2 regions of the Vogesella perlucida genome follow, and region 1 is predicted to be linked to the other one. Evidence: riboswitches for the same ligand, from Rfam matches in the RefSeq annotation. Region 1 holds a riboswitch; the other holds the start of a gene.
What was found. A riboswitch is a leader RNA that binds a small molecule or an ion and turns the genes downstream of it on or off. The one in region 1 is predicted to bind thiamine pyrophosphate.

Region 1 (14,296 bases):
TCCACCGCACCATCCGCACGCTTCATGGCCTGCTCGGCCTGGGTCGCCAGTGCCAGCTCCTGGTCGGTCAGGTAGGTGGCGCGGTAGGCTTGCCACTCGCGGCTGATGGTGCCACGCGCCGTATCCAATTCTTTCAGGAAGGTGGCCTTATCCATGGCCCCGGCGTGCACTTTGTGCGCCGCATCTACAATGCTTACCGCGTAGCCATCGCTGACTTTTTTCAGCTGCTGCAGCGGCACCACTCTGTCGTTATAAGTACTTGAAAAATCTTTCAAAATGGCCGACTGCGTATACATGCCGTAACCACCCAGCGTCATGGCGATGGCGAGCAACACAATCACCAGCACGGTCAGTCGCTGGCCGATAGTCAAGGTAGGCAACATGGTAACGCTCCAAATTTCGATAAGTTTTGCAACTGAATTTTGCAAATTAAACTTATTGATATGTAGCGCCCGGCATCAAGGCCGTCAATCGCAAACATGCACTATAGGTATTTTTACCTAGCCACACGCACTGCAGGGCTAGGGGCAGAAAAAGCCAGCATGGCACGCCAAAACGGGTAGAAATAGCAGGGTCTGCCCCCGATGCGGCACCGCCGAAATAAAATACCAATCCAATACCAAACAAACACCAAACAGCATGGCCGCAGCCACGCGACAGATTACCCGAAAGACATGTGGGCATAAAAAAACCCGCCACCGGGGCGGGTTGGGCTAGCAGCGGGTCGGCTCAGGCATAGTTGGCCGGAAACAGTGCGCGCTCTACCGATTCGATCAGGATATGGATCACCTTGATATGCAGCTCCTGCACACGGTCGGCGTACTGGCCGCCGGGGGTGCACACATCGATATCGGCCAGGCTGCCGATCACTGAGCCAGGGCGGCCGGTGAGCGACACCACCACCATGCCGCGCTCCTTGGCGGCTTTTACCGCGGCCAGAATGTTCTTGCTGGTACCGCTGGTGCTGATGGCCAGCAGCACGTCGCCAGCGCCGGCGTGTGCTTCCAGGTAGCGCGAGAAGATGGCTTCGTAGCCGTAGTCGTTACCCACGCAGCTGATATGGCTGGGGTCGCTGATGCTGGCGGCAGGCAAAGCACGGCGGTCATTGCGGTAGCGGCCGGACAACTCTTCGGCAAAGTGCATGGCGTCACACATGGAGCCGCCGTTACCGCAGCTGAACACGCGCCGCCCCTGGTTGAAGGCATTCACCAGCGCATCGCCGGCTGCCTCGATGGCAGACAGCGCCTGCGGGTTGGACAGCAGGGCATCCAGCGCGCTGCGGGCTTCGGTGAGGGTGGCAACAATATGCGGTTTCATAGGCTGGGCGTGTTCTGTATAGCTAGTCGATGCGGCATTTTACCCGTGCTTTGCCGCGCCATCACCCACCATCTGTACACAAATGGCGGCAAAGCAGAAAAAACCGCCTGCCAACACTACCAGTACAGCAGCTGGCGGCGATCCAGCCCGATAGCCAGTTGCTGGCCTACACACGGCGCGCCCTGCCCCGCCAGCTCGCGCACGCCCAGCAGCAGCTGCCAGGGTTGGCCGCCGTCGCCTGCTACGGTAACGCGCCAGCCATCGGCCTGCGCCTGGGCGGCCACGATATCGCGTCGTGGCTGGCCGGGCCCCAGCACAAAGGCCTGCGGCGGGATGGCATGGTCGTCGAACACATTGTCCAGCCCGACAAAGCGTGCCACCCAGGCGCTGGCCGGTGCCTGCAGGATGGCCTGTGGCGTGCCCTGCTGCACAATGCGCCCGGCTTGCAAAATGGCCACGCGCTGCGCCAGCGCAAAGGCCTCGTGGCGGTCGTGCGTCACCAGCAGCGCCGGCACCTGCAAGGCCGCCAGGTGGCGGCGCACGTCGGCCAGCAGCTGTTGTTTCAGGTGGGTATCCAGGCTGGAAAACGGCTCGTCCAGCAGCAGCAGGCGCGGCTGGCACACCAGCGCCCGCGCCAGCGCCACGCGCTGGCGCTCGCCGCCAGACAAGGTATGCACGGCCGCTTCGCCACGCCCGCCCAGCCCTACTGCGTCCAGCATCTGCAACGCTTGCTGGCGTGCGGCCTGCTTGCCCGTGCCGCGCTCTACCAGGCCAAACGCCACGTTGGCCGCGGCGTCCAGGTGCGGAAACAGCGCGTGGTCCTGAAACATCATGGCGATGTGGCGCTGCTCCGGCGGTAGCCGGGTAATGTCCAGCCCGGCCAGCTGCACGCGCCCGGCATCCGGCTGCTGCAGGCCGGCCACCAGCGCCAACAAGCTGGACTTACCCTCGCCGGACGGCCCCAGCAGCGCCAGCGTTTCGCCCGCCGCCACCTGCAGGCTGACGCCTTGCAGCACGGTGCGCCGGGCGTAGGACAGGGTCAGGTCAATCAGCTCGAGCATGGTTTTTCTCCGGCCACTCGATGGCCACGAAGGCCAGCAGGGCAAACAGCATCAACAAACACGACAACAGCAGCGCCAGCTGCAGGTTGGCCGCACCGGGCCGCCCCAGGTGCTGATAGATCAGCGTGGTGAGCGTGGCCCACTCCGGCCGTGACAGAAACAGGCTGACGGCAAACTCGCCCACCGCCGTGGCGGCGGCAAAGGCCAGGCCACGGCGCAGCGCCGGGCGCATCAGCGGCAGGCTGACACGGTAAAAACTGCGCCACGATGTAGCGCCCAGCGTGCGAGCCGCCTGCGGCAGCTGCGGTGGCAGCGCGGCGGCGGCCGACAACACGCCCTTGGCCACAAAGGGGTAAGCCAGCAAGGCGTAGGCGGCAATCAGCAGCCACACACTGGCACTGTACTGCGGGTACAGCAGTAACAGACCGAAAGCCAGACACACCGGCGACACCATGAACGGCAAAAACACCAGCGCGCGCAAAGCCAGCCAGCGCTGCGCCGCCCAGCCGTGGCACAGGCCCAGCAGCAGCGACAGCCCCAGCGCAGCGCCGGCAAAGCGCAGCGTGTTGGCCAGCGCATCGGCGACCTCGGGCGTAGCCAGCATGGCCCACACCGCCGCCTCGGCCTGCAGCGCGCGCCACACAATCGCCAGCAGCGGCAGCAGGCAGCATAGCGCCAGCACCGCCAGCGCAGCTGCCAACAGCAGGCGCTGCGGCCAACCTTGCGCCGGCTGGCGCAGGGTGGGCGCCAGCCGCTGCGGGCGGGCCAGGCCGCGCTCCAGCGCGGCGTAAGCCAGCGCTACCGCAGCACCCACGCCCAGCGCCAGCAACGCCAGCACGCCCGCGTCGGCCAGGTTCAGCTCGTAGGCCACCAGGGTATAGATCTCCACCTCTACCGTGGCGTAGCGCTGGCCGCCCAGCAACAGCGCCAGGCCAAAGCCGGAAAAACAGTACAGAAACACCAGGCACAGCGCCGACGCCAGCCACGGCCGCACCACCGGCCATTCCACCCGCCAGAAGGTGCGCCACGGCGACGCGCCCAGCGTGCGCGCCACCGCCAGCCGGCTGGCCGGCACCTGCTCCAGCCCGTCCACCCCGGCGCGCACCAGCAGCGGCAGGTTATAGAACAGGTTGCCGTACAGCAGCAGCCACGGAGTGTCCTGCAAGTTGATGCCAGCCACACCGTGCGGGCCGAACAATGCCAGCACGCCCATGCCGGCCACCAGCGTGGGCATGACAAAGGGCAGCATGAGCAGCCGCAGCAACAGGCGGCGGCCGGCAAAGTCGAAACGCGCCAGCACCCAGGCCAGCGGCAGGCCGATCAGCAGCGCCAGCGCACAGGTGGCCAGCGCCTGGCCTAGCGACCATGCCAACCGCCACTGGATATAGCTGTCCTGCAGTAGCGCCAGGTTGAAACCGGCGTGCCCTTCCTGCAGCAGGCGCGCCAGCGGCGCGGCCACCATCAGCAGCAGGAAAGCCAGCGGCAGCAAGGCGGGCAGGGTTCGGTAGCGGTTCATGGGCAAAGGTCAGCGTTGAGGGGTGAGGGTGATCGGGCGGGGTGGTGATGCGACAAAGGGGCAAGGGCGCCTGCGGCGCCCTTGCTACGCGCGACGGCGGCCAACGTTGGCCGCAGGCGCCAGGTACATCAGTTGGCCTGTTTCACCACCAGGCGGTTCCAGCGGCCAACCCAGGCGGCGGTTTTGCTGTTCATGGCCGCCAGGCTGGGGTTGCTGAACTTGGCCGGTTTCTGCGCGTGGGCAAATACCGGGTCGATGGCGGTGCCGGCCACGGCCGGGTACATCCACATTTTGGTCTGCAGGCCGGTTTGCACGCCGTCGCTACGCAGGAAATCCACAAACGCCTGCGCCGCTTGCGGCTCTTTGCCGCCTTTCAGCAGCGCCACGCCTTCTACCTGCAGGAACACGCCGCCTTTGAGCAGCAGGTTGGCGGTAGGCGATTCGCTGATTTTTTCCTTGCTGTAGAACACCTCGGCTGCCGGGCTGCTGGCGTAGCTCACCACGATGGGCCGGCTGCCGCCGTTGCGGCTGAAGTCGGTGTAGTAGGCCTCGCTCCAGCCTTTGCTCACTTTCAGGCCGTTGTCACGCACCTTTTCCCACCATTTGAAGGCACCGTCTTCGCCACGGTCGGCGATGGTGGCCAGCATAAAGGCCAGGCCGGTACTGGACGTAGCCGGGTTTTCTACCACCAACAGGTCTTTGTAAGCAGGCTTGGCCAGGTCGTCCAGCGTGGCCGGCAACGGCAGCTTGGCCTTGGCAAACCAGGCTTTGTCGTAGTTCAGCGTCACGTAGCCGTAGTCCACCGCCACGGCGCCCGGCAGCACCGCGTCTTTCTCGGTGCGGCCAACCTTGCTGCTGGTAGGGGCCAGAATACCGGCGGCGCTGGCTTTGGCGATCAGGGTGTTATCGATGCCGTACACCACGTCGGCAATCGGGTTGGCGCGGGTCAGGATCAGCTTGTTCAGCATCTCGCCAGCGTCACCGCCCTTGATGATGGACAGCTTCACGCCGTTTTGCTTTTCGAATTCGGCAATACGGTCTTTGGGCAGGCTGAACGAGCTGTGCGTCATCACGCGCAGCTCGGCAGACAGGGCAGACAGGGACAAGCCGGCCAGCGCCAGCAGCAGTACAGACTTCTTCAACATTTCAGACATCCTCTTTTGGTGATGACGCAACCAAAAAAGAAAGCGGGACACGGGCAGATACCCATCACGCTCCCTCCGCTGGCATTATCCAGATCAGGTTCTGGGGTATGTCTCAGCCCGCACGCGCAGGCACCCCCGGTGATCGACCCGCGAGTATAGAGCTTTGTGTCACATTCGTTAACACCTGCCCGCCCCTGCTTCACACCCACCCAACAAATAACCGCCATACTTGATAGATAAATCTGTCAGGAGAACGCCATGATTTTGCTGCGCCAACTCGCCAGCCTGGTCTTGCTACTGCCGCTGCCGGCACTGGCAGCCCCCATCGGCGAAGCCGGTGCCCGCCTGCTGCTTGGCCGCACCGGCTTTGGCACCCCACCTGCGCAGGTGGCCGCGCTGGCGCCGCTGGAACGCGAGGCCGCCGTCGACCGCATTCTGGCGGGTAGCCGCAGCGAGCCCGCCAGCGCCCCGCCAGACTGGGTAAACACGCCGCTACTGCACCCGCCACGCAAAGAGCTCAGCGAAAGCGAGAAAAAAGCCCTGCGCGATACCGAAACCCGGCGCGGCCTGGCATTACGTGCCTGGTGGCTGCAGGAAATGGCCACCACGCCCAGCCCGGTCACCGAAAAGCTCACCCTGTTCTGGCACGGCCATTTCGTGTCTGGCCAGAACAAGGTGAAAAGCGCACAGCTGATGTACCGGCAGAACGCGCTGCTGCGCCGCGAAGCACTGGGCAACTTTGCCACCCTCCTGCACGACATCGCACGTGACCCGGCCATGCTGCGCTATCTGGATACGGCTGGCAGCCGCAAAGGCCAGGCCAACGAAAACTTTGCCCGCGAGGTGATGGAGCTGTTCACCCTGGGCGAAGGCCACTACAGCGAACAGGACATCCGCGAGGCCGCGCGCGCCTTTACCGGCTGGCAGCTGGACCCGGCCAGTGGCGAGCCGGTATTCCGCCCGCGCCGCCATGACGACGGCCAGAAAACCGTGCTGGGCCGCAGCGGCACGCTGGATGGCGACGCGGTGCTGGACACCCTGCTGGCACAGCCGGCCACCGCCCGCTTCATCACCCGCAAGCTGTGGCTGTACCTGGTGTCCCCTAGCCCGGATGACGCGACAGTGAACCGCTTGGCCGCCAGCTTTGCCCGCGACTACCAGATCAAACCCCTGGTACGCGCCCTGCTGCTGACACCGGCTTTCTGGCAAAGCAGCGGCCAGCAGGTGAAATCCCCCGTAGAGCTGACCGTGGGCACTGTCGCCACCTTTGGCATCAGCGTGCCCGACTGGCAAGCGCTGGCGCAGCTTAACCGCCGCATGGGGCAAGACCTGTTCGACCCGCCCAATGTACGCGGCTGGCCCGGCGGCGACACCTGGATCAACAGCGACAGCCTGCTGCTGCGCAAACAGTTTCTGGACAGCCTGACCCGACCCGGCGGCAACAAGCCACGGCCACAGATTGCGCCAGACTGGCTGCAGCAGTACCCGGCCGCCACCAGCTGGCTGCCCGCCCTGCCTGCGGCCAACCCGTTACCCGCCCATGCCGCGCCCCTGTTGGCGCTGCGCCAGCTGCTGCAAGACCCGGCCTGGCAGCTGCAATAAGGACACCACCATGCAAAGACGACAGTTTCTTGCCGCCCTCGGCGCTGGCCTGCTCACCGTGCAGCTACCCGGCCTGGCCTACGCCATCGACCCGGCAGGCTACCAGCGCCTGCTGGTGCTGGTGGAGCTGAAAGGCGGCAACGACGGGCTCAATACCGTCATTCCCTACTCCAGCCCCGACTACACCCGGCTGCGGCCAACCCTGGCCATTGCCCGCGAACAGGTGCTGCAGCTGGACGAGCAACGCGGCCTGCACCCGGCGCTGGCGCCGCTGCTGCCACTGTGGCAAGCCGGCCAGCTAGCCATCGTGCAGGGCGTGGGCTACCCCGAGCCCAACCTGTCGCACTTCCGCTCTATCGACATCTGGGACACCGCCAGCAATAGCACGCAAACGCTCAGCAGCGGCTGGCTGACCCGGCTGCTGCAGCAATATCCGGCCGGCGACGCCTTCGCCAGCGACGGCCTGATTCTGGGTAGCCAGACGCTGGGCCCGCTAGCCGGTGGCGCCCGCGCCGTGGTGCTGCGCAACGCGGCCGACTTTGCACGCCAGGCAAGGCTGGCCCAGGCAGCAGCCCGCCAGAGCGGCAGCAGTGCGCTGGCCCACGTGCTGAAAGTGGAAGCCGACATCCGCCGCGCCGCCAGCGATATTGGCAAAATGCCCCCCGCCCAGCAGGCCATGGGCAGCATGCAAGACCCGGGCCGCATCCCGGATGCCCCCGGCAATTTCGGCCGTGCCGTGCAGACCCTGCTGGAAACCCTGGCTGGCGGCAGCCAGGTGGTGGTGGCACGGCTGACGCTGACCGGCTTTGACACCCACGCCGGGCAAACCGGCACCCAGCAACGGCTGCTGGGCGAGCTGGCAGAAGGGTTGGCCGCACTGCAGGCAGGCCTGGCGGCGCAAGGGCGCTGGGACGACACGCTGGTGATGAGCTATGCCGAGTTTGGCCGCCGCCCGCGTGAAAACGGCAACCAGGGCACCGACCACGGCACGGCCAACAGCCACTTTGTGCTGGGTGGCCGCGTCGCAGGCGGCTTCTACGGCCAGGCGCCGCAACTGGCCGGCATCAGCGATGGCAACCTGCCCTACGCAGTGGATTTTCGCCAACTGTACGCCACGGTATGCGAAACCTGGTGGGGCAAACCCTCGGCTGGGGTATTAGGCGGGCGCTTTAAACCATTGCCTTTGCTGCGCGGCTAATATGCTCGCCGCTGGCCACCCGTCATCACCGGGCCATGGCCAGCGCTTCGGCTAAAAAAACACCCCGCCTGGCGTACAAGCGGGGTGGATCGTGCCGCGCGGGCAGACATCAAACCTTGGGCAGAATGCCCATGCCTTGCAACAGGGGCAGCTCGCCCTGCAGAAAGTGCTGCGCCAGGCCCTGCAGGTGGGCGAGCTGGGCGTCGTCGCTTTCCAGCATCTTGCCCTCGTGCACCACGCGCTCGCGGTTGTGCTGCAGCAGCGCGTGCACGTAGCGCGCCAGGCTATCTGCCGTGCGCTCGCCCGCCAGATATTGCTGGATAAACAACTGGCTAAAGCGCGATAGCGGCACGCCGCCGCCGCTTTGCGGGCTGGCCAGCGCCGCAATACGCGCACTGTGCTGCGCCAGCTGCACAATGTGCTGGTTCAGCCGGGCGGCAGCCTGGCCGTCGGTGGGGGGCTGCTCAGGCAGTGGCAGCAGCATGCGCGCGCCCACCAGCACACGTATCACCTCTACCAATTGGCTGCGCTGCATGGCAGGGCCCAGCAGCTGCCGGGCCAGCTCGCCCAGCGTGTGCGGCTGGCCATCGCCCAGCGCATCCAGCACCGGCTCGTACAGCGCAGGGGTGAGGGTGATGGTGCCACGCGGCAAGGCCAGCTTCATTTTTACCTGGTCGCGCGGCACCGCCAGCGCCACGCGCAAGCTCGCCCATTGCGCCTGCTGTTCGGCCGGTGCCAGCCTGCGGGCGCCTTTTATCCAGTAATCGCGGCGAAATTGCTGGTTCTGAATGTAGTCACGCACGGTTTCGCGAAACAGCGGGTCACTGATATCGTCCAGCAGTGCTTGCTGCGCCGGCGTAAAGTGCAGCACCGGCACCTGGTCCAGCGTGCTGGCCTGGCAGGCATAGGACAGCTTGGCCGGGGCAAGCGCGGCGGCCAGGTCGGCAAAGTACATGGGCTCCCAGTCACGATTGAAGTATTCATGCGCCAGATAGTGCGGGTCTTGCTTGGCAATGGTGCCCAGCCTGTCTTTTACCCGGCTATCGGACAGCGCACGCGGCTCTGCGGCCAACAGCTGCTGGCTGAAATCCAGCGCGGCTTTCACCTGCGCCTCGACACCGGCACCGGGGGCGCTCATGCGCTCGGCGTGGCTGGCAAACAGTTTGCGCAGCGGGGTAAATGCCGCCCATCCCGGCAGCGTGTTGTAGCTGATGTACAGCACGCCGCCCACACGCAGCTTGCGGCGTACAAAGTCGACGATCAGGGCGCGGTTGTCGGCCGAGATCCAGCTCCAGATACCGTGCAGGCCGATAAAGTCGAACGCTGGCAGGTCGTCGCGGGTGCAAAACTCGGCAAAGGACTCGTCACTGAGCACGGCACCGCTGCCACTGGCGGCGGCCAGTGCTTGCGCAAAGACGGCGTGCTGCGGGTTGAAATCGTTGGCGTACCATTGCAGGCTGCCGCCGGCGGCGTGCAGGTTGACGCTGATGCCCTGGCCAAAACCCAGCTCGCAGGCGGTATGCCAGGCCGGCAGCGCATAACCGGCATCCTGCAGCACAAAGCGCGCGTAGTAAGGGTTCAGCTCGCTGTAATAACCGTAGGTGTAATCCACATCCGTGACATAACCGGCAGACCAGGACATAAGGCGCTCCCCTTTGCAGTAATCCGTAACCGTTTAAGCCACCATAGCGCATGGGCCCGGCTACCGCAGCAATCAGCAACCCTATTTGCCCCTGTGGTTTGGCTATCGGCAGCGGCGCGACACCTTGGCGCAGTAGCTGGCCACACGGCTGCAGCCATAGTTACAATTTAGCTATTGAATTATTTAAATCAATTTAACTTTTAAATCACAATGCAGCATGATGGCGTTAACCCATCACACAGCAGGAGCCAGCACATGAAACGCCTCTTCCAGCACCGCATCCACCTGGACGAAATATGGGCCAACCTGGTGTGGCTGCAATAAACCCGCCTGCCACCCCCGCTCTACCTGCCTGCATGCAAAAATTTTGCATGCAGGGGCTTGCCAAAGCGGGCGGGCTTGTCTAATATTCGCGTCCTACGCCGGTGTAGCTCAGTTGGTAGAGCAGCTGACTTGTAATCAGAAGGTCGAGGGTTCGACTCCTTTCTCCGGCACCAAGCATTTAGGCCCCTGTCGCAAGACAGGGGCCTTTTGCCTTTTCGGCTACCGCCCAGCCAACGCACGCGCTGTCAGCTGTCAGCTGTCACATTGTCATGGTAATGTCGCGCAAATCCTTTTTGCCCGCACACCATGAACAAACGCACCGCCCGCCCCGCCGGCACGCCGCTATGGCTGCAGATCGAAGCCACCCTCAGCCAGGAAATCCTGTCCCGCACTCTCAGCGGCCGGCTGCCCAATGAAACCGCGCTGGCCGAACGCTTTGCCGTGAACCGCCACACCGTGCGCCAGGCCATCCAGCACCTGCAAGACAAAGGCCTGGTGCGCATAGAACGCGGCCGCGGCACCTTTGTACAAGAAGAAATCATTGCCTACCGCCTGGGCAAAAGCAGCCGCTTTTCCCACAGCCTTAGCGACCAGCACCTGGTGAGCGACGTAGACATCCAGTCCTGCCATTTCGAGCCCGCCAGCGACGCCGTGGCGCGGATGCTGGCCGTGCCCGCCGGTAGCCAGGTGCTGCGGGTAGAGGCGCTGGACCTGGCCGATGGGAAGCCGGTCAGCGTCTGTACCCAATACTTTCCCCTGCCGCGTTTCGATGGCTTTATCGAGCACTACCGCCAGAGCCGCAGCACCAGCGAAGCCTTTGCCCGCCTGGGCATCGCCAGCTTTCGCCGCAGCCTGAGCCGCATCAGCGCCCGCCTGCCGCGCCCCGAGGTAGCCGCCGCGCTGGGCCAGGGCAAGCAGCAGCCGGTGCTGTACGTGGAAAGCGTGTACACCGACAGCGCCGGCACGCCTATCGAGTACGGCATCACCCGCTTTGGCGGTGACAGCGTGCAGGTAGAAATCACCCCCGACAGCCTGTAAGCCGCAGCTGGCCGCCACCGTGCCATCGCAACAGCGTGTAGCATAAAGCCACACAAATTCATCTAGACATCTAGATGTAAATAGCCTGTAACGTTGGCCGCGTACAGTGCGCCTTGTCTCCTAACCCGACACAAGGCGCACGACATGCACACCCTCCGCACCCTGCTGGCCGCCGTGCTGGCCACCACCAGCCTGGCCGCCCTGGCCGATACCACCCTGACCGTATACACCGCACTGGAAGCCGACCAGCTGAAGGCCTACCAGCAAAAGTTCGAGCAGGAATACCCGGACGTGAAGCTGCGCTGGGTACGCGACTCCACCGGCATCATTACCGCCAAGCTCTTGGCCGAAAAAGCCAACCCGCAAGCCGACGTGGTGATGGGCGTGGCCGCGTCTTCGCTGCTGGTGCTGGAAAAGGAAGGCATGCTGCAGCCGTACGCCCCCAAGAACCTGGGCAAACTCGGCAAAGCCTACGTGGATGACAGCAACCCGCCAGCCTGGGTAGGCATGGATGTCTGGGGCGCCGCCATCTGCTTTAACACCGTAGAAGCCGCCAAGCAGGGCCTGAAAAAACCGGAAAGCTGGAAAGACCTGCTGAAGCCGGAATACAAGGGCAAGATCGTGATGCCAAACCCGGCCTCCAGCGGCACCGGCTATTTTGATGTCACCGCCTGGCTCACGCTGTTTGGCGAAAAAGAAGGCTGGTCCTATATGGACAAGCTGCACCAGAACATAGCGCAGTACACCCACTCCGGCTCCAAGCCGTGCAAACAGGCCGCTGCCGGCGAGTTCCCTATCGGCATCTCATTTGAATACCGCGCAGCCAAGCTGAAAGACGGCGGTGCGCCGATTGACCTGGTCTTCCCCAAAGAAGGCCTGGGCTGGGATGTCGAAGCCACCGCCATCCTGAAAGGCACGCGCAACCTGGCCGCCGCCCGCAGCCTGGCCGACTGGTCTGCTTCCCAATCGGCCAACGAGCTGTACGAGAAAAACTTTGCCATCGTGGCCATGCCAGGCATTGCCAAGGCCAACCCGCACATCCCTGCCGACTACGAAAAACGCCTGGTGAAACAAGACCTGCGCTGGTCTGCGGCCAACCGTGACCGCATTCTGGCCGAATGGACCCGCCGCTACGACAACAAATCCGAGCCGAAATAAGCCCCCCCCATGCGGCGGGCCCGCCCCGCCGCCGGAGTACCCCATGCCCCGCACCCCGCTTACCTGTCTGGACGATATCGCCCGCCTGCTGGCCGGCAGTGGCACCCGCCTGTACGGCGGCGAAGCCATCAGCCAGCTGCAACACGCCCTGCAAAGCGCCCACGCAGCCGAACAAGCGGGGGCCAGCGCGGCGCTGATTACCGCCGCCCTACTGCACGACCTGGGCCACCTGGTGTGCGAGCAAGGCGACGACGATATCGCCAACGGCATCAACGACCACCACGAAGCGGTAGCCGTACACAGGCTGCAACACCTGTTTGCGGACGAGGTATTACAGCCCATTGCCCTGCACGTGGCCGCCAAACGCTATTTGTGCGCCGTGCAGCCCGGCTACCACGCCGCGCTGTCGCCGGCTTCGCAAGCCTCGCTGGCACTGCAAGGCGGCGTGATGAGCGCTGCCGCCTGCCAGCGCTTTGCCGCCCGCCCGTGGGCAGCCGACGCGGTGTTATTGCGCCACTGCGACGACCTGGCCAAAGACCCTGCCGCCAGCCCGCCGCCACTGGCGCACTACCTGGCTATTGCGGCCAACGTTCTGAAAGCCACACCATGAAGCTCGACCCCACCACCCTGCTACACAAAGCGCCACCCACCGACGGTGCCGCCCCCCGCCCCTACCTGACCCTGGCCGGCATCAGCAAACGCTTTGGCCAACAGCAGGTACTGAGCCAGCTGGACCTCACCATCGGCAAGGGCGAGTTCGTCTGCCTGCTGGGGCCATCCGGCTGCGGCAAGACCACGCTGCTGCGCCAGATCGCCGGGCTGGATGTACCCGATAGCGGCCAGATCGTCATGGATGGCCGCGACATCACCCTGCTGCCACCGGCGCAGCGCGACTACGGCATTGTGTTCCAGAGCTACGCGCTGTTTCCCAACCTGACCGTGGCCGACAACATCGCCTACGGCCTGGGCGGTGCCCGCCGCGACAAACAACACCGCGTCGCCGAGCTGCTGGCGCTGATCGGCCTGGACGAGATCGCCGGCAAATACCCGGCGCAGCTGTCCGGCGGCCAGCAGCAGCGCGTGGCACTGGCGCGTGCGCTGGCCACCTCGCCCAGCCTGCTGTTGCTGGACGAGCCGCTGTCGGCGCTAGACGCCCGCGTGCGCGAACACCTGCGCCGCGAGATCCGCAGCCTGCAGCAAAAGCTGGGCATTACCACCATCATGGTCACGCACGACCAGGAAGAAGCGCTCACCATGGCCGACCGCGTGGTGGTGATGAACGGCGGGCGCATCGAGCAGTGCGCCACGCCGTTTACGCTGTACCGCGAGCCGGCCACGCGCTTTGTGGCCAGCTTTGTCGGCCAGGGCAACTGGTTGGCCGCACGCAGCCGCAGCACCCAGCACGCCACGCTGGGCGATGTATCCCTGCTGCTGCCCGCGCCGCACGGCACCGCGGCAGGCAGTGCGCTAACCCTGTTCATCCGCCCGGAAGACCTGGTGCTGCACCCGCGCTGGCCGGCCACGCCGGACGCGGTACTGGCCGACATCACCAAGCTGGAGCTGCTGGGCCCCATCTACCGCGTGAGCCTGCACGTACCAGCCTGGGGTGCGGCCAACGTGGTGGCCGACATCACGCACGCCCAGCTGGCACAGCTGGATATCAGCCCGCAACAGCGCGTACCGGTGTCGCTGAACGCCGCACGGCTACGCGTGTTTGCCGGCAAGGAGACCCAGCATGACTAGCCTGAGCACACCGCGCCGCCTGGCCGCCAGCCGCGACGAAACCCAGGCCGGCGCGCTGCTGTGGCTGCTGCTGACCCTGCTGGTGGTGGCCGTATTGCTGCCGCTGGCCGCCATCCTGGGCCAGGCCATGCTGGCCGGTGACGGCAGCTTTGCCGGCCTGGCACCGCTGCGCGACACGCTGGCGCAGCCGGGGCTGGCGCGTGCAGCGGGCGGCAGCCTGCAGGTGGCACTGGCCACCACCGCCCTGGTGCTGCCGCTGGCCTACGGCTACGCCGCCGCACTCACCCGCGTCGCCCTGCCTGGGCGTGCGCTGTTCCGCCTGCTGGCCCTGCTGCCACTGCTGGCGCCATCGCTGCTGCCGGGTATTTCGCTGGTGTACCTGTTTGGCCACCAGGGCCTGCTGAAAAGCTGGTTTGCCGACGGCAGCATCTACGGCTTTGCCGGCATCGTGCTGGGCGAGGCGTTTTATACCTTTCCGCACGCGCTGATGATTCTGCTCACCGCGCTGGCGGTGGGCGACGCCAGGCTATACGAAGCAGCGCGCACACTGGG
Region 2 (14,296 bases), on a different contig from region 1:
GCAGATTGCCGTACACATGCTGCTGTCGCGCTGCGTGCGCGACTTGCAGCAAGCGCTGCAAGACAACAACACCGCCATGGGCCTGCTGGCCGGCAGTGTGCAGCTGGCCGTGGGCGTGCTGAACGCCGGCAGCCTGTCCTGAAACCGGCTCGCCCCCGGTAGCCTTCACCCCCTACACAAGGTGGCGCAGGGCGCCGGATGAGTGATCTTTTGTGTAAGTACCGGCTGCGGCCAACCTTGATGGAGTCTTCGCCATGAGTCTGTTTTCCTTCATTTCCAAGCAGTTCATCGACATCCTGGAATGGCAGGAGGAGGGCGACGGCGTGCTGGCCTGGCGCTACCCGATGCAGGATAACGAAATCCAGTACGGTGCCAGCCTGACCGTGCGCGAATCGCAAATGGCGGTGTTCATCAACGAAGGCAAGATCGCCGACGTGTTCGGCCCCGGCATGCACAAGCTCACCACGCAGACGCTGCCGGTGCTGACCTACCTGAAAAACTGGGACAAGCTGTTCGAGTCGCCCTTCAAGTCCGACCTGGTGTTCTTCAGCACCCGCCTGCAGCTGGGGCGCAAATGGGGTACGCCGCAGCCGGTCACGCTGCGCGATAAAGACTTCGGCATGGTGCGGCTGCGCGCTTTCGGCATCTACAGCTACCGCATCACAGACCCCAAGCTGTTCTACACCGAGGTCAGCGGCACGCGTGAACGCTACACCGTAGACGACGTAGAACAACAGTTACGCAACCTAGTGGTGTCCACCATGGCCAGCACCCTGGGCGGCAGCGCCGTGCCATTTCTGGACATGGCGGCCAACCAGGGCCTGATGGGCGACACCATCCACAGCGCCCTGACACCGGCCTTTGCCCGCTACGGCCTGGCGCTGGACAGCTTTGCCGTGGAAAGCATCTCGCTGCCGGAAGAGCTGCAAAAAGCCATCGACAAGCGCATCGCTATTGGCATGGCTGGCGACCTGAACCAGTACACCCGCTACCAGGCCGCCGAGGCTATCCCGCTGGCCGCACAGAACGAAGGCGGCCTAGCCGGCCTGGGCGCGGCGCTGTCTGCCGGCCTGGGCGTAGGGCAGGTCATGGGCCAAGCCATCCAGCAAAGCCTGGCCACGCCGGCCCCGGCAGCCGATGCCAGCGACAGCCCGCAGGCCAAGCTGGCGCAGCTCAAAAGCCTGCTGGACGGCGGCCTGATCACCCAGGCCGACTACGACACGGCCAAGGCCGACGTACTGAAAAAACTGGTGGGCTGAACATGACCACCCAGCCTGCGGCCAACCCAGCCTGATGTACCGCGTCGCCTGCCCCGCCTGCGGCGCCGAGGTGCGCTTTCATGCCACCAGCTCGGTGCTGGCGGTGTGCCCCTATTGCCAGAGCACACTGCTGCGCGACGCCGACAGCGTGCGAGACATCGGCAAGATGGCCGCGCTGCTAAACGACTACTCGCCGCTGCAAATCGCCGCCAGCGGCATCTGGCGCGGCCGCCAGTTCACCGTGGTTGGCCGCATCCAGCTGCAGTACGACGCCGGCGTGTGGAACGAGTGGCACATCCTGTTCGACGACGGCGAAAGCGCCTGGCTGGCCGATAGCCTGGGCCAGTACGTACTCACCCACGCGCAAGGCCCGTGCGATAGCGCCCCGGCGTTCGACAGCCTGCAGGCCGGCCAGGTATGGCCGCAGGGCAAAGACAGCTTCATCTTCAGCGACATCCGCCGCGCGCGCTGCGTGGCCGGGGAGGGCGAGCTACCACGCCAGCTACAACCCGGCTACGACGCCCCGGTCGCCGACGCGCGCTGCGGTGGCCGCTTCCTCACACTGGATTACAGCGACAGTACACCGCCGCAGCTGTACCTGGGCGAGGCGGTCACGCTCAAGCAACTGAACATGCAGCGCCTGCGCGACGAGCGCGCCATCACCGCCGCCACCGGTAAGCTGCCAGGCAGCGTACAGCAGCTGGCTTGCCCGCAATGCGGCGCCAGCCTGGACTACCGCGCCGGCAGCGCCACCTACCTGAACTGCCCGTCTTGCGGCAGCGAAGTGGACATCCAGGGCGAGCAAGCTACGGTACTGGGCCAGTACAAGGCACAGCAGATCAGCACGCTACGCTTCACGCTGGCCAACGGCAGCCAGGCCACCATCGACGGCAAGGTGTGGACCATCATCGGTCTGCTAGGCTGGCAAGAAGTGGAAGACCGCAACAGCAGCTGGAACGAATACCTGCTGTACGAACCGCAGCTGGGCCTGCGCTGGCTCACCGAAACCGGCAATGGCTGGTGGCTGGGCACGCTGATGGATATCTGGGTAGACCAGGCTGGCCCGCAGCAAGCCAGCTGGGGCAAAAACCGTTTTGCCGCGCGCTACCCCGCCTACGACGCGCACATTGCCTACGCCGCCGGCGCCTTCCCGTGGCGCGCCCGCGTGGGCGAGCGCGTCAGCATCCGCGAATACATCAGCAGCGACGGCAACACCGTGCTGGCCTGCGAACAAAGCCCGCGCGAGCTCACCTGGAGCAGCAGCCGCAGCGTAACCCCGGCTGAGCTGGCGCGCTGGTTTGGCAAGGCGGCCCCGGTAGCCACCGCCTTCAAACCACAAGCCACCGCCAGCAGCAAAGCAGCGCTACGCCCCGTCGGCATCGCCGCCAGCGTGCTGCTGTGGCTGGTCAATGCGCCGGTGATCCTGGGCGGCGACAGCGGCGGTGCGCTTACCCTGTGTTTTATTGCCACAGTGATCCTGTGGCTACCGCTGGACAACTGACATGAGCCGCCTCACCTACATCCTGTATTGCCTGGCCATCGTCGCGGTCAGCACCGCCATCAACTACGCCAGCAATAGCGACGACGGCGGCAGCTACCGCAGCAGCGGCGGCTACTACGGCGGCAGTGGCGGCGGCTTCTCGGGCGGCCACAAATGAGCCACCTGGGCGAGCACCTGCTGGCCGATCTGTACCAGTGCCCGGCCACCGCACTGGCCGACGCCGACGCCGTGGAGCAGGCACTGTACGCCGCCGCCCGCGCCGCCGGGGCGCACGTGCTGGCCGGCCACTTTCATCACTTTGGCACCGGCCTGGGCGTGACCGGCGTGCTGCTGCTGGCCGAATCGCACATCAGCATCCACACCTGGCCCGAACACGGCTACGCGGCGGTCGATCTGTTTCTATGCGGCAGCACCGCCCACGCCGCCGCACTGGCGGTGCTGCAGCAGACGCTACAGGTTGGCCGCATCGAACAGCGCTGCGTGGCACGCGGCCAACTGCCTGCGGCAATGCCTGTCTGAAAATCATTTTTGCCACGGAAACACACTGAAAACACGAAAGGAAAAGCAGCCTAGGCTACCTGATGAACATGGCCAACCCGGCAGCCTGCGCATGCTTCGCACACATTTAGCAGCGGTGCCAATTACTGCATTTTCCGTGCTTTTCGTGTGCTTTCGTGGCTAAAACGGCCTTTTTGCCACGGAAACACACTGAAAACACGGAAGGGAAAGCAGCCTAGGCTACCTGATGAACATGGCCAACCCGGCAGCCTGCGCATGCTTCGCACACATTTAGCAGCGGTGCCAATTACTGCATTTTCCGTGCTTTTCGTGTGTTTTCGTGGCCAAAAAAGTCTTTTTCCTCAGAAACACACAGATGACACCGAAGGGAAAAACAGTGGTGACTGACAGATACACACGACCAAACCGGTGCCAATTGCTGCACTTTCCGTGATTTTCGTGTGCTTTCGTGGCTAAAACAGCACTTCAGCCTTAAAACAAACCACCCTGCGGTGCCGGCAGCGCCCAGTCGATTGCCTCGCGGCCGTGCGCTTGCAGCCAGGCGTTGGCTTGCGAGAACGGGCGCGAGCCGAAGAAGCCGCGGCTGGCCGACAGTGGCGACGGGTGCACGGCTTTGAACACGCCGTGGCGGCTGGCGTCGATGCGCTCGGCCTTGCCCTGCGCCCAGTTGCCCCACAGCAAAAACACACAGCCGGGGTTGTGCGCGTTCACCGCGTCGATCAAGGCATCGGTCACTGCCTGCCAGCCGAACTTGCCGTGGCTGCCGGCGCAGTCGGCCTCCACCGTCAGCGAGGTATTCAGCAGCAGCACGCCCTGTTGCGCCCAGTGGGTGAGGTCGCCGTGGCTGGCCGGGGCGATGCCGAGGTCGCTGGCCAGCTCCTTGTACATATTGCGCAGGCTGGGCGGTATCTTCACCCCGGCCGGCACCGAGAAGCTCAGCCCCATCGCCTCGCCGGCACCGTGGTAGGGGTCTTGCCCCAGGATCACCACGCGCACGGCGGCCGGCTCTACGTGCTGTAGCGCATGGAAGATCTGGCTGGCAGGTGGGTAGATGACGGCACCGCCGGTGGCACGTTCAGCGAGCTTGGCGTCTATTTGCTGCAAGTTGGCCGCAGTAGCCGGCTGCTGTAGCACGGTTTGCCAGGCGGCAGGCAGGGTGGCCAGGGCGGGGGCGAGGTAGTGCATGGCAAGTGTCCAGTAGAAAAGGGGCAAAAACAAAGCCGCCCGGCAGGGGCGGCTTGGCGGTGCGGCAGCAGGCGCTTAGTAGTGCGCCATGCTCGGGTCAACGTCGTTGGCCCAGGCTTCCACGCCGCCACGCAGGCTCAGCACCTGCTCGAAACCGGCGTTCTGCAGGAACAGGCCCACCTGGAAACTGCGCACACCGTGGTGGCAGATGGTGACGATGGGCGCGTCGTCCGGCAGCTCATTGTGACGCATCGGGATCAGGTGCATGGCAATCTGCTGCGAACCGGGAATGCGGCACAAGGCCAGCTCCCAGTCTTCGCGCACGTCCAGCAGGTAGGGCTGCGGGCGGCTGCTGTCTGCCAGCCAGGCCGCCAGCTCTACGGCGGTAATTTCGCGGATCATCAGAAGCTGAAGCGCGACGGCTCGATGGCGTCCAGCTGCTGCAGGCGCGGCAGGTTGGTGTCAAAGCTTACCGCTTCCTGGTAGGCGTTTTCGCCCACGCGGGTAATCACCTTGGCCACCATCACCGGGGCGTCGCCTACGATCACAGCCAGGCGGCCACCTACGGCCAGCTGGGCTTTCAGCGCTTCCGGCACCACCGGGGTGGAGCCGCCCACGCAGATCACGTCAAACGGGGCTTGGCCTGGCACGCCTTCGATACCGTTACCCACGCTGAGGGTCACGTTGCGGATGCCGGCGGTTTTCAGGTTGGCCGCAGCGCGTTCGCTTTGCTCGGCGTCCAGGTCCACGCTGTACACGTGCTGGCTTACGGCGGCCAGCAGGGCGGTGAGGTAGCCGCTACCGGTACCCACTTCCAGTACCTTGTCGCTGGCTTTTACTTGCAGGTCTTGCAGCAGACGGGCTTCGACTTTCGGCTCCAGCATGGCGGTGCCGTTTTCCAGTGGCAGCTGCATGTCCACAAACGCCAGCTGGCGCTTTTCTACCGGCACGAAGTCTTCGCGCTTCACGTGGAACAGCAGGTCGAGAATGGAGGTGTCGAGCACATCCCACGGACGGATTTGCTGCTCAACCATGTTGAAACGGGCTTGTTCGAAATTCATTCGGAAACTCCGGGGGATCCAAGACAAATAGACTAAGGGCGATTCTGAAAGCGGGGCTGTGGCAACCCTGCTTCCACAATCGGCCACCAGATGGCAACTTGCGATTATCCCACATTTACCTTACCTTCACAGCATCGCTAGGGGTCCTGCAGCGCTTGTGTACCATTCGCACCAATTTGCGAACAGCATAAGCGCCGTGGGTGAGAGTTACCCTTCGAACCTGACCCGGATAATACCGGCGTAGGGAAGCGTAATCTGCCAGACACCGCCCGCCGCGCCTTGTTCCGCCCGGCATGCGGCCAAGCTGGCAGCCGGGTCAGCCCGGGCCGCTCCTTGCGCCGTTTCATCGCCTTGGAGAACCCGCACCGATGAACGCGCCTGCAACACTGAACACCCAGATGGTGGTGGATTCCGCCGCCATCCAGCCCCTGCCCAATTCCCGCAAGATCCACGTAAGCGGCAGCCGCCCCGATATCCGCGTGCCCATGCGCGAAATCAGCCAGGCCGACACGCCCACACAGTTTGGCGGCGAGACCAACCCGCCCATCTATGTATACGACACCAGCGGCCCCTACACCGACCCGCAAGCGCACATCGACATCCGCTCCGGCCTGCCGGCGCTGCGCGCCGCGTGGATCGCCGAGCGCGACGACACCCAGCTGCTACCTGGCCTGTCCAGCGAATACGGCCGCGCGCGCGAAGCCGACCCCAAGCTAGCCGACCTGCGCTTCAACCTGACGCGCCAGCCACGCCGCGCCAAGCCCGGCCTGAACGTGACCCAGATGCACTACGCCCGCCGCGGCATCATCACGCCAGAGATGGAATACGTCGCCATCCGCGAAAACCTGAACCGCCAGGCCTATATCGACAGCCTGCACGCCACCGGCAACACCCGCCTGCTGGAGCTGATGACCCGCCAGCACGCCGGCCACAGCTTTGGTGCCCAGCTGCCCGACGCCATCACCCCCGAGTTCGTGCGCCAGGAAATCGCCGCCGGCCGCGCCATCATCCCCAACAACATCAACCACCCCGAAAGCGAGCCGATGATCATCGGCCGCAACTTCCTGGTAAAAATCAACGGCAATATCGGCAATAGCGCGGTAACGTCGTCGATCAGCGAAGAAGTGGACAAAATGACCTGGGGCATCCGCTGGGGCGCCGACACCATCATGGACCTGTCCACCGGCAAAAACATCCACGAAACCCGCGAGTGGATCCTGCGCAACAGCCCGGTACCCATCGGCACCGTGCCCATCTACCAGGCGCTGGAAAAGGTCAACGGCAAGGCCGAAGACCTGACCTGGGAAATCTTCAAAGACACGCTGATCGAGCAGGCAGAGCAGGGCGTGGACTACTTCACCATCCACGCCGGCGTGCTGCTGCGCTACGTACCGATGACCGCCGGCCGCATGACCGGCATCGTGTCGCGCGGCGGCTCCATCATGGCCAAATGGTGTCTGGCGCATCACCAGGAAAACTTCCTGTACACCCACTTTGCCGACATCTGCGAGATCATGAAGGCCTACGACGTGGCCTTCAGCCTGGGCGACGGCCTGCGCCCCGGCAGCGCCTGGGACGCCAACGACGCCGCGCAGCTGGGCGAACTGAAAACCTTGGGCGAGCTCACGCAAATCGCCTGGCAGCACGACGTGCAGGTGATGATCGAAGGCCCCGGCCACGTACCGATGCAGCTCATCAAAGAGAATATGGATAAAGAGCTGGAGTGGTGCCACGAAGCGCCGTTCTACACCCTGGGGCCGCTCACCACCGACATCGCCCCCGGCTACGACCACATCACGTCGGCCATCGGCGCCGCGCAAATCGGCTGGTACGGCACCGCCATGCTGTGCTACGTCACCCAGAAAGAACACCTGGGCCTGCCCAACAAGCACGACGTAAAAGAAGGCATCATCACCTACAAGCTGGCCGCCCACGCCGCCGACCTGGCCAAAGGCCACCCCGGCGCACAGATCCGCGACAACGCGCTGTCCAAGGCGCGCTTCGAGTTCCGCTGGGAAGACCAGTTCAACCTGGGGCTGGACCCGGACAAAGCGCGCGAATTCCACGACGAAACCCTGCCAAAAGACAGCGCCAAGGTGGCCCACTTCTGCAGCATGTGCGGCCCGCACTTCTGCAGCATGAAGATCACCCAGGACGTGCGCGAGTTCGCCGCCAAGCAAGGCATCAGCGAGCAGGACGCGCTGCAAAAAGGCATGGAAGTAAAAGCCATCGAGTTCGTCAAAGGCGGCGCCAAGCTGTACGACAAGGCCTGATACGGCGATTGCTTCACGTGAAACAAAAAGGTTGGCCGCAGGTAATGCGGCCAACCTTTTTTATCTTCTAGTGTTTATTCGGCCCTTCGCGCCTGCCAGCTAGGTACTTATGGACGGCGCACAAACGGGCAACACCCCGTTGCATCAGCAGCCGGCGTGCACAATCGCCTGCGCATGGCGCTTGCCTCGCGCCGGGTGGCGGGGTCAAATGGGTGGATTCCACCCAGACGCCCGCCATGACCCAGCCCCGCGCCATCTTGCCACTGTTCCTGCTGCTACCCGCCCTGGCCCTGGGCCAAGTAGCCAGCCCGCCTGACAGCGGCCAGGAAGACTGGCCGGCGCTGCTGGAACACACCGCCCGCCCGGCCATGCAGGGCCGGCTGGGCGAATCGGAACAGCAGCTGCGCGAGCTGCTGGCACGCGCCCCGGCCAGCCAGCCGGCGCTGCAGGCCGATATCCTGCACCGGCTACAGTTTGTACTACGCAGTCGCCAGCAAACCACCGCCGCACTGGAAGCCGCCAGCCAGGCGCTGGCGCTGCGGATTCAGGCATTTGGCCCGCATCACCTGCTGGTAGCCGAATCGCAGCAAGCCTACGCCCGCCTGCTGGCGAAGGATGACCAGCCTGCTGCGGCAGAAAAACTGCTGCGACTGGCACTGCAAACCAGCGACCAGTTGGCCGGTAGCGAAAGCCTGGCTGCCGCAGCGTCGCGCCACGCGCTGGGTTTGTTCTACCAGCAGCAAAAACAGGACGACAAAGCTGCCGAGCAGCTGGGGCGGGCGCTCGCCATACGCCAGAAAAGGCTGCCAGCCGACCACCCGGACACGCTCTACACCCAAGCGCGGCTGGGTGCTGCACTACAGCAGTTGAAGCAGTACGAGCGCGCTATCGGTTTACTGCAAGACGCGCTGGAAGGCGAAACACGGCGTGGCAACGCCGACGGCCTGCACGCCGCCATCATTACGCGCGAGCTGGCCTACTGTTACCACTACCAGCAGCACTATGCCGAAGCAGAAACCCGCTACCAGCAAGCGCTGAACCTGCTGGCACTGAACCTGGGCAGCCAGCACCACGCCTACACCGTGACCTTGCAAGCTTTGGGCTGGCTGTACATCAGCAGCCAGCGCGAAAGTGAGGGCAGGGCGCTGCTGGAAACCGCCCGCCAGCGCTTGCAGCAAGCAGAAAAAGACGCGGCGCCACGCAAGTAAGGGTTGCAAAAAACGCGCAAGTGGCTAGCTGCCAGACATTTTTCGTCAAACGGTCATGTCTTTGCGGCTTCAACACGATATGATTAACGTTTAAAGAATTCCGCAACGTGCAGGCCGCCGCACCACTCACTGCGACAGGCCAGACTTGATACGCCAGCCCGGCATGGCGCCCAACTCACAAAGAAACGCATATGAAAAAACGCCTCGCAACGACTGTCATTGTTACCAGCCTGATGCTTGCTGCACCGGCCTTTGCCGGTATCAAAGAAGGCAGGACCGCCTTCAACAAAGGTGACTTTGCCGCGGCACTGCGCGAGTGGACGCCGGCAGCCGAGCAAGGCAACGCCAGCCTGCAATACCAACTGGGCGAGCTGTATCGCAAGGGTCTGGGCACACCGGTAAACCTGGAGCAAGCGGCCAACTGGTACCGCAAGGCTGCCGAGCAAGGCTACGCTGACGCGCAGCTGAATCTGGGCCAGCTGTACGAAAAGGGTAACGGCGTCACGCAAGACCTGGCCGCTGCGGCCAGCTGGTACCGCAAAGCCGCAGAGCTGGGCAATACCGTTGCGCAAACCAACCTGGCTGCCCTGTACCAGAGCGGCCGCGTACAGCAGCTGGATGTCACCGGCGCCGCCTACTGGTACCGCAAAGCCGCCAAGAGCGGTAACGCCCAGGCACAAACCAATCTGGCCGACATGGTACAAAACGGCGCCGGCATTCCCGCCAACGCCGCTCAGGCCGCCACCCTGTACCGCAAAGCTGCCGAGCAAGGCATCGCCCAGGCACAGTACAACCTGGGTGTGCAGTACCAGCAAGGCCGTGGCGTAGAAAAAAGCCCGGTAGAAGCCGCCAAGTGGTTCCGCAAAGCCGCCGAGCAAGGCTATGTAGAGGCACAAGCCAGCCTGGCCACCATGTTCCATAACGGCGTGGGTGTACCACAAGACTACACCGCCGCCGCCGACTGGTTTGCCAAGGCCGCCGAGCAAGGCGACGCAGATGCCCAGTTCAGCCTGGCCCAGATGTACCAGCAAGGCCGTGGTGTAGAGCAGGATTACGTGAATGCGGCCAACTGGTTCCGCAAAGCCGCCGTTCAGGGCCACCCGAATGCCCAAGCCATCCTGGGTAACCTGTACCAAAGCGGGCTGGGCGTACCGAAAGACCCGGCACAAGCCGCCGTATGGCACCGTCGCGCTACCGAACAGCTGGCCGCCAGCTGGTTCGTGAAAGCCGCAGAGCAGGGCGATGCCAACGCGCAGTACAGCCTGGGCCAGATGCTGGAAAAAGGCCAAGGCACTGCACAAGACCTGGCCGACGCCGCCATGTGGTACAACAAAGCGGCCAACCAGGGCCATGCTGGCGCGCAAACCAGCCTGGCGCAGCTGTACGAAAAGGGTAACGAGCTGCCACAGGACTACGCCCAGGCAGCCAGCTGGTACGCCAAGGCAGCCGCACAAGGCGATGCCCAGGCACAAGCCAGCCTGGCCGCACTGCACATGAAAGGCAGCGGCGTAGCGTTTGACCCGAAACGCGCCTTTGCCCTGAACCAGCAAGCCGCTGCACAAGACAATGTATCGGCACAAGTCGCCCTGGCCGCGCAGTACTACAACGGCCAAGGCACCGAGCAAAGCTACGAGCAAGCAGCCAACTGGTACCGCAAAGCCGCCAAGAGCGGTAACGCCGATGCCCAGTTCAGCCTGGGTGGCCTGTATGAGAACGGCCAGGGCGTGAAACAGAGCAACGACGAAGCCGTGGCCTGGTACCGCAAAGCCGCAGCACAGTACAACGTCGGCGGCCTGAATAATCTGGGCGTGATGTACTACTACGGCCAGGGCGTCCCCAAAGACGCCACCGTATCCTATGCCCTGCATAACCTGGCCCGCGCCCAGGGCGACACCCTGGCAGCCAACAACCTGGCCCAGCTGGAACAGGACATGGGCCGCGCCCAGCTGGCGCGCGCGCAGGACTTGTCCCGCCGCATGAACGTGCCGGGCAAGCTGCTGGCTGAAATCGAACGCTATGTAGTGTATGTACGCCCGGTACTGGCTGGCCGCCCAGCCAAAGCCGGTAAAGCTGCCGCCAAGGTAGCCGACAAAACTGTCAGCGCTGCCAGCACCGATGCACCGGTAACGGCCAAACCGGAAAAAGCCGGCAAGACCTCGACCAAGGCCAGCAAGATGAAGGCCGCCGCCAGCCAGGCCATCACCGAGCTATCGGCGCAGCTGAATGCTGCCGTGGCACCGGAAGCGGCACCGGTTAAAAAGTAAACCGGCACTGCCCACCCCACCGCAGCCCTGGCGCTGCGGTTTTTTTTTGCTTTTGTTGCCTGTGGCACTGCCAAGCCGGAACCCGGCCGGGCACAGCTGGTCTGTAGCGCCAGGGGGCCACAGGCGGCACCCGTACTTACCGCACTTATCTACGGAAACATCATGTTCAAGAAACTGCTTGCCTCTATCGGCGTCGGTGGCGCCAAAGTCGATACCCAGCTGGACAACCCGCGCCTGCACCCTGGCGACATGCTGACCGGCCGCGTAGTGGTACAAGGCGGCAATGCCGACCAGGACATCGAAAAGATCGAGCTGGTCTTGATGGTGGAAGCAGAACAAGAATCTGGCGACCACGAAGTCCGCGGCGCGCTACCACTGGGCAGCATTCTGGTCAGCCAGCGCTTTACGGTAAAAGCCGGCGAAACCCGCCAGTTCCCCTTCCAGCTACAGCTGCCGGCCGAGACGCCCATCAACGCGCTGGCCCACTACGGCCGCCCGCTGGCAGTGTGGATCCACACCGACCTGGCCATAGCCTCGGCCGTGGACGCCAGCGACCGCGACCTGCTGGAAGTACACCCCACACCGCAGGTAGCCGCCTTGTTGGCCGCATTCGAGCAGCTGGGCTGGGGCCTGTACAGTACCGATGTCGAAGTGGGTACCGCACGCATCGGCAACGTGGCCAGCACCTTGGGCTGCTATCAGGAAATGGAGCTCAAACCGCGTGGCGGCAACTTCCGCATCCAGGAAATCGAGCTCACCTTCCTGCCGTGGGGCAACGAAACCCACGTACTGATCGAGGTCGACTCGCGCTTTGGTGGCGACTTCTACCGCTCGCTGGCCATGGGCCCGGACTTTGCCAGCCGCAACTGGGCCGACGAGCTGCGCCGCCAGCTGCCGCTGTAACCCCGCCGGCCCGCAGGCTCAGGCCGACGGGCCGAACCAGCCCAGCCAGCGCTTGGGCCTGGGCAGCAGCCGGTACGCCGGCTGCACCAGGCTATCGATCAGCGGCGTGTCCGCCCTGGGCTGACGCGCCGCCACCGGGTTGGCCACGCCCGTGGCCGCCACCTGCCAGCGCCCCGCTTGGTGGCGCACGTGGTAGCCCATCGCACACGATGGGCAATGCACGGTGTCGCCGTCCTGCACCTCGCTATGCATCACCAGCGTGGGCCCGCAAGCCACGCACTGCTGCAACGGCCGCCCCGGCGCGCTGTGGCCGATCACCGCATCCAGCGCCCCTTCCTGCCCCAGTGCCAGCAAGATGCGGCCAACCGTAGCGTCAAACTGCCCACCCAAGTTGTCTTCAATGATCTGCAGTGCCTTGGCCAGCGGCATGCCGGCGCGGTAGGGGCGCGAGCTGGTCATCGCGTCCAGCGCATCCACCACGCCGACAATGCGCGCTACCAGCGGGATAGCCGCCCCGGCCAAGCCACGCGGGTAGCCACGGCCGTCCGGCGTTTCGTGGTGCAGCCATACAGCATCCATGGCCAGCGCCGCCAGCGGGTGGCCCGCCAGCAAATCGGCCCCGACCTGCGGGTGGGTCTTGATCACCGCGTACTCTTCGTCGGTAAGCCGGTCGCGCTTGTTCAACACCGCATCCGGTATGCCCACCTTGCCCAGGTCGTGTAAAAAACCACCCAGCGCCACGCGCGCCACCTCATCTGGCGGCAGCTGCATGCGCTCGGCCACCAGGCGGGCAAACTGCGACACCCGCCACAAATGGCCACCGGTATAGGCATCGCGTGCCTCTACCATCATGGCCATCACATACAAAGACTTGAGTAATGCCTGCGCTTGGTCCATGTTTTCTCCTGATGCTTCTATAGAAATTAGACGTAAACGGCGGCGTTTTCTTACAAGCCAACGTAAAAAAACCAGCCCGCTGCGGGCAAGCGCGTACAATTACCCTATCTCGGCCGGAGCCCTGTGCTGCCGGCCGCCTTCTTTTGTCTGCGAGAACACCATGTCCACCCTGACCGAACTGCTTGTAGCCGCCGACGCGCACCGCGCCGCGCTGCTCACCCGCCTGGCCAGCGAAGAAACCGATACCTACCGCCTGTTTCACGGTAGTGCCGAAGGCCGCCCGGGCCTCACCATCGACCGCTACGGCGATGTGCTGCTGCTGCAAACCTTCCATACCCCGCTAAGCGAAGAAGAGCACCAGGCCATCCTGGCGCACTACGCCCCGCTGGGCCTCACGGCGGTGTACAACGACCGCAGCGGCGCCAACTCGCGCGTTGGCAACCGTCTGCCGGAAGACCAGCTGGAAGCTGCCCAGACCCCGCGCATCATCCGCGAGCTGGGCGTGAAATACCATTTCCAGGCACGCCACCAGGGCCAGGACCCGTGGCTGTTCCTTGACCTGCGCGCCGGCCGCCGCCGCGTGATGCAGCTGGCCGAGGGCAAAAGCGTGCTGAACCTATTCGCCTACACCGGTGGTGTGGGGGTGGCCGCAGCCAAAGCCGGTGCCAGCTTTGTGATGAACGTGGACTTTGCCGAATCCAGCCTGCAGGTCGCGCGTGCCAACGCCAAGATCAACAGCCTGGCCACCCGCCCGCGTTGTGTGGAAAGCGACTGCTTTGCCGCGCTGCGCCAGCTGTCCGGCATTGGCCAGCCCAAGATGGTACGCGGCAAAAAAATGCCCCCGTTCCCGGTGCTGGAAGCCCGCCAGTTCGACCTGGTCTTCCTGGACCCGCCACGCTACGCCAAGAGCCCGTTCGGCGTGGTCGACCTGATCAACGACTACCCGGCGCTGTTCAAGCCGGCCCTGCTGGCCACTGCCGAAGGCGGCGTACTGATCTGCTGCAACAATGTCGCACAGGTAGACCGCGATGCCTGGCTGGCCCAGCTCAAGCGCAGCGCCGAAAAAGCCGGCCGCACCGTGCGCGACGCCGAATGGATCACGCCGGAAGAAGACTTCCCTACTTTTGACGGCAACCCGCCGCTGAAAATGGTGTTGCTGCACGTTTAAGCCACATCGCCGCCTAAAAGCCCGGCTGCCGCCACCCGCAAGGTTGGCCGCAGCCGGG

Region 2: it holds a riboswitch for thiamine pyrophosphate, as region 1 does, so the genes downstream of both, thiC (phosphomethylpyrimidine synthase ThiC) here and ACZ9XP_RS00275 (thiamine ABC transporter substrate-binding protein) in region 1, are expected to answer to the same signal.

The regions. Positions count from the first base shown of each region.
Region 1 covers NZ_CEETRO010000001.1:57,894-72,189, forward strand. The annotation lists gene ACZ9XP_RS00255 (methyl-accepting chemotaxis protein) at 1-383, opposite strand, end outside; gene ACZ9XP_RS00260 (SIS domain-containing protein) at 730-1,317, opposite strand; gene ACZ9XP_RS00265 (ABC transporter ATP-binding protein) at 1,434-2,378, opposite strand; gene ACZ9XP_RS00270 (ABC transporter permease) at 2,362-3,894, opposite strand; gene ACZ9XP_RS00275 (thiamine ABC transporter substrate-binding protein) at 4,023-5,036, opposite strand; TPP riboswitch at 5,092-5,186, opposite strand; gene ACZ9XP_RS00280 (DUF1800 domain-containing protein) at 5,298-6,641, shown strand; gene ACZ9XP_RS00285 (DUF1501 domain-containing protein) at 6,652-7,839, shown strand; gene ACZ9XP_RS00290 (methyltransferase regulatory domain-containing protein) at 7,949-9,481, opposite strand; tRNA gene ACZ9XP_RS00295 (tRNA-Thr) at 9,903-9,978, shown strand; gene phnF (phosphonate metabolism transcriptional regulator PhnF) at 10,112-10,843, shown strand; gene ACZ9XP_RS00305 (putative 2-aminoethylphosphonate ABC transporter substrate-binding protein) at 10,988-12,001, shown strand; gene ACZ9XP_RS00310 (phosphonate degradation HD-domain oxygenase) at 12,045-12,611, shown strand; gene ACZ9XP_RS00315 (putative 2-aminoethylphosphonate ABC transporter ATP-binding protein) at 12,608-13,744, shown strand; gene ACZ9XP_RS00320 (putative 2-aminoethylphosphonate ABC transporter permease subunit) at 13,737-14,296, shown strand, end outside.
Region 2 covers NZ_CEETRO010000005.1:88,123-102,418, reverse strand. The annotation lists gene ACZ9XP_RS08920 (DUF350 domain-containing protein) at 1-142, shown strand, start outside; gene ACZ9XP_RS08915 (SPFH domain-containing protein) at 261-1,259, shown strand; gene ACZ9XP_RS08910 (DUF4178 domain-containing protein) at 1,294-2,760, shown strand; gene ACZ9XP_RS08905 (hypothetical protein) at 2,762-2,917, shown strand; gene speD (adenosylmethionine decarboxylase) at 2,914-3,279, shown strand; gene ung (uracil-DNA glycosylase) at 3,751-4,464, opposite strand; gene ACZ9XP_RS08890 (rhodanese-like domain-containing protein) at 4,540-4,866, opposite strand; gene ACZ9XP_RS08885 (protein-L-isoaspartate O-methyltransferase family protein) at 4,866-5,525, opposite strand; TPP riboswitch at 5,655-5,789, shown strand; gene thiC (phosphomethylpyrimidine synthase ThiC) at 5,894-7,798, shown strand; gene ACZ9XP_RS08875 (tetratricopeptide repeat protein) at 8,035-9,006, shown strand; gene ACZ9XP_RS08870 (SEL1-like repeat protein) at 9,198-11,270, shown strand; gene ACZ9XP_RS08865 (sporulation protein) at 11,433-12,173, shown strand; gene ACZ9XP_RS08860 (HD-GYP domain-containing protein) at 12,192-13,070, opposite strand; gene ACZ9XP_RS08855 (class I SAM-dependent rRNA methyltransferase) at 13,231-14,238, shown strand.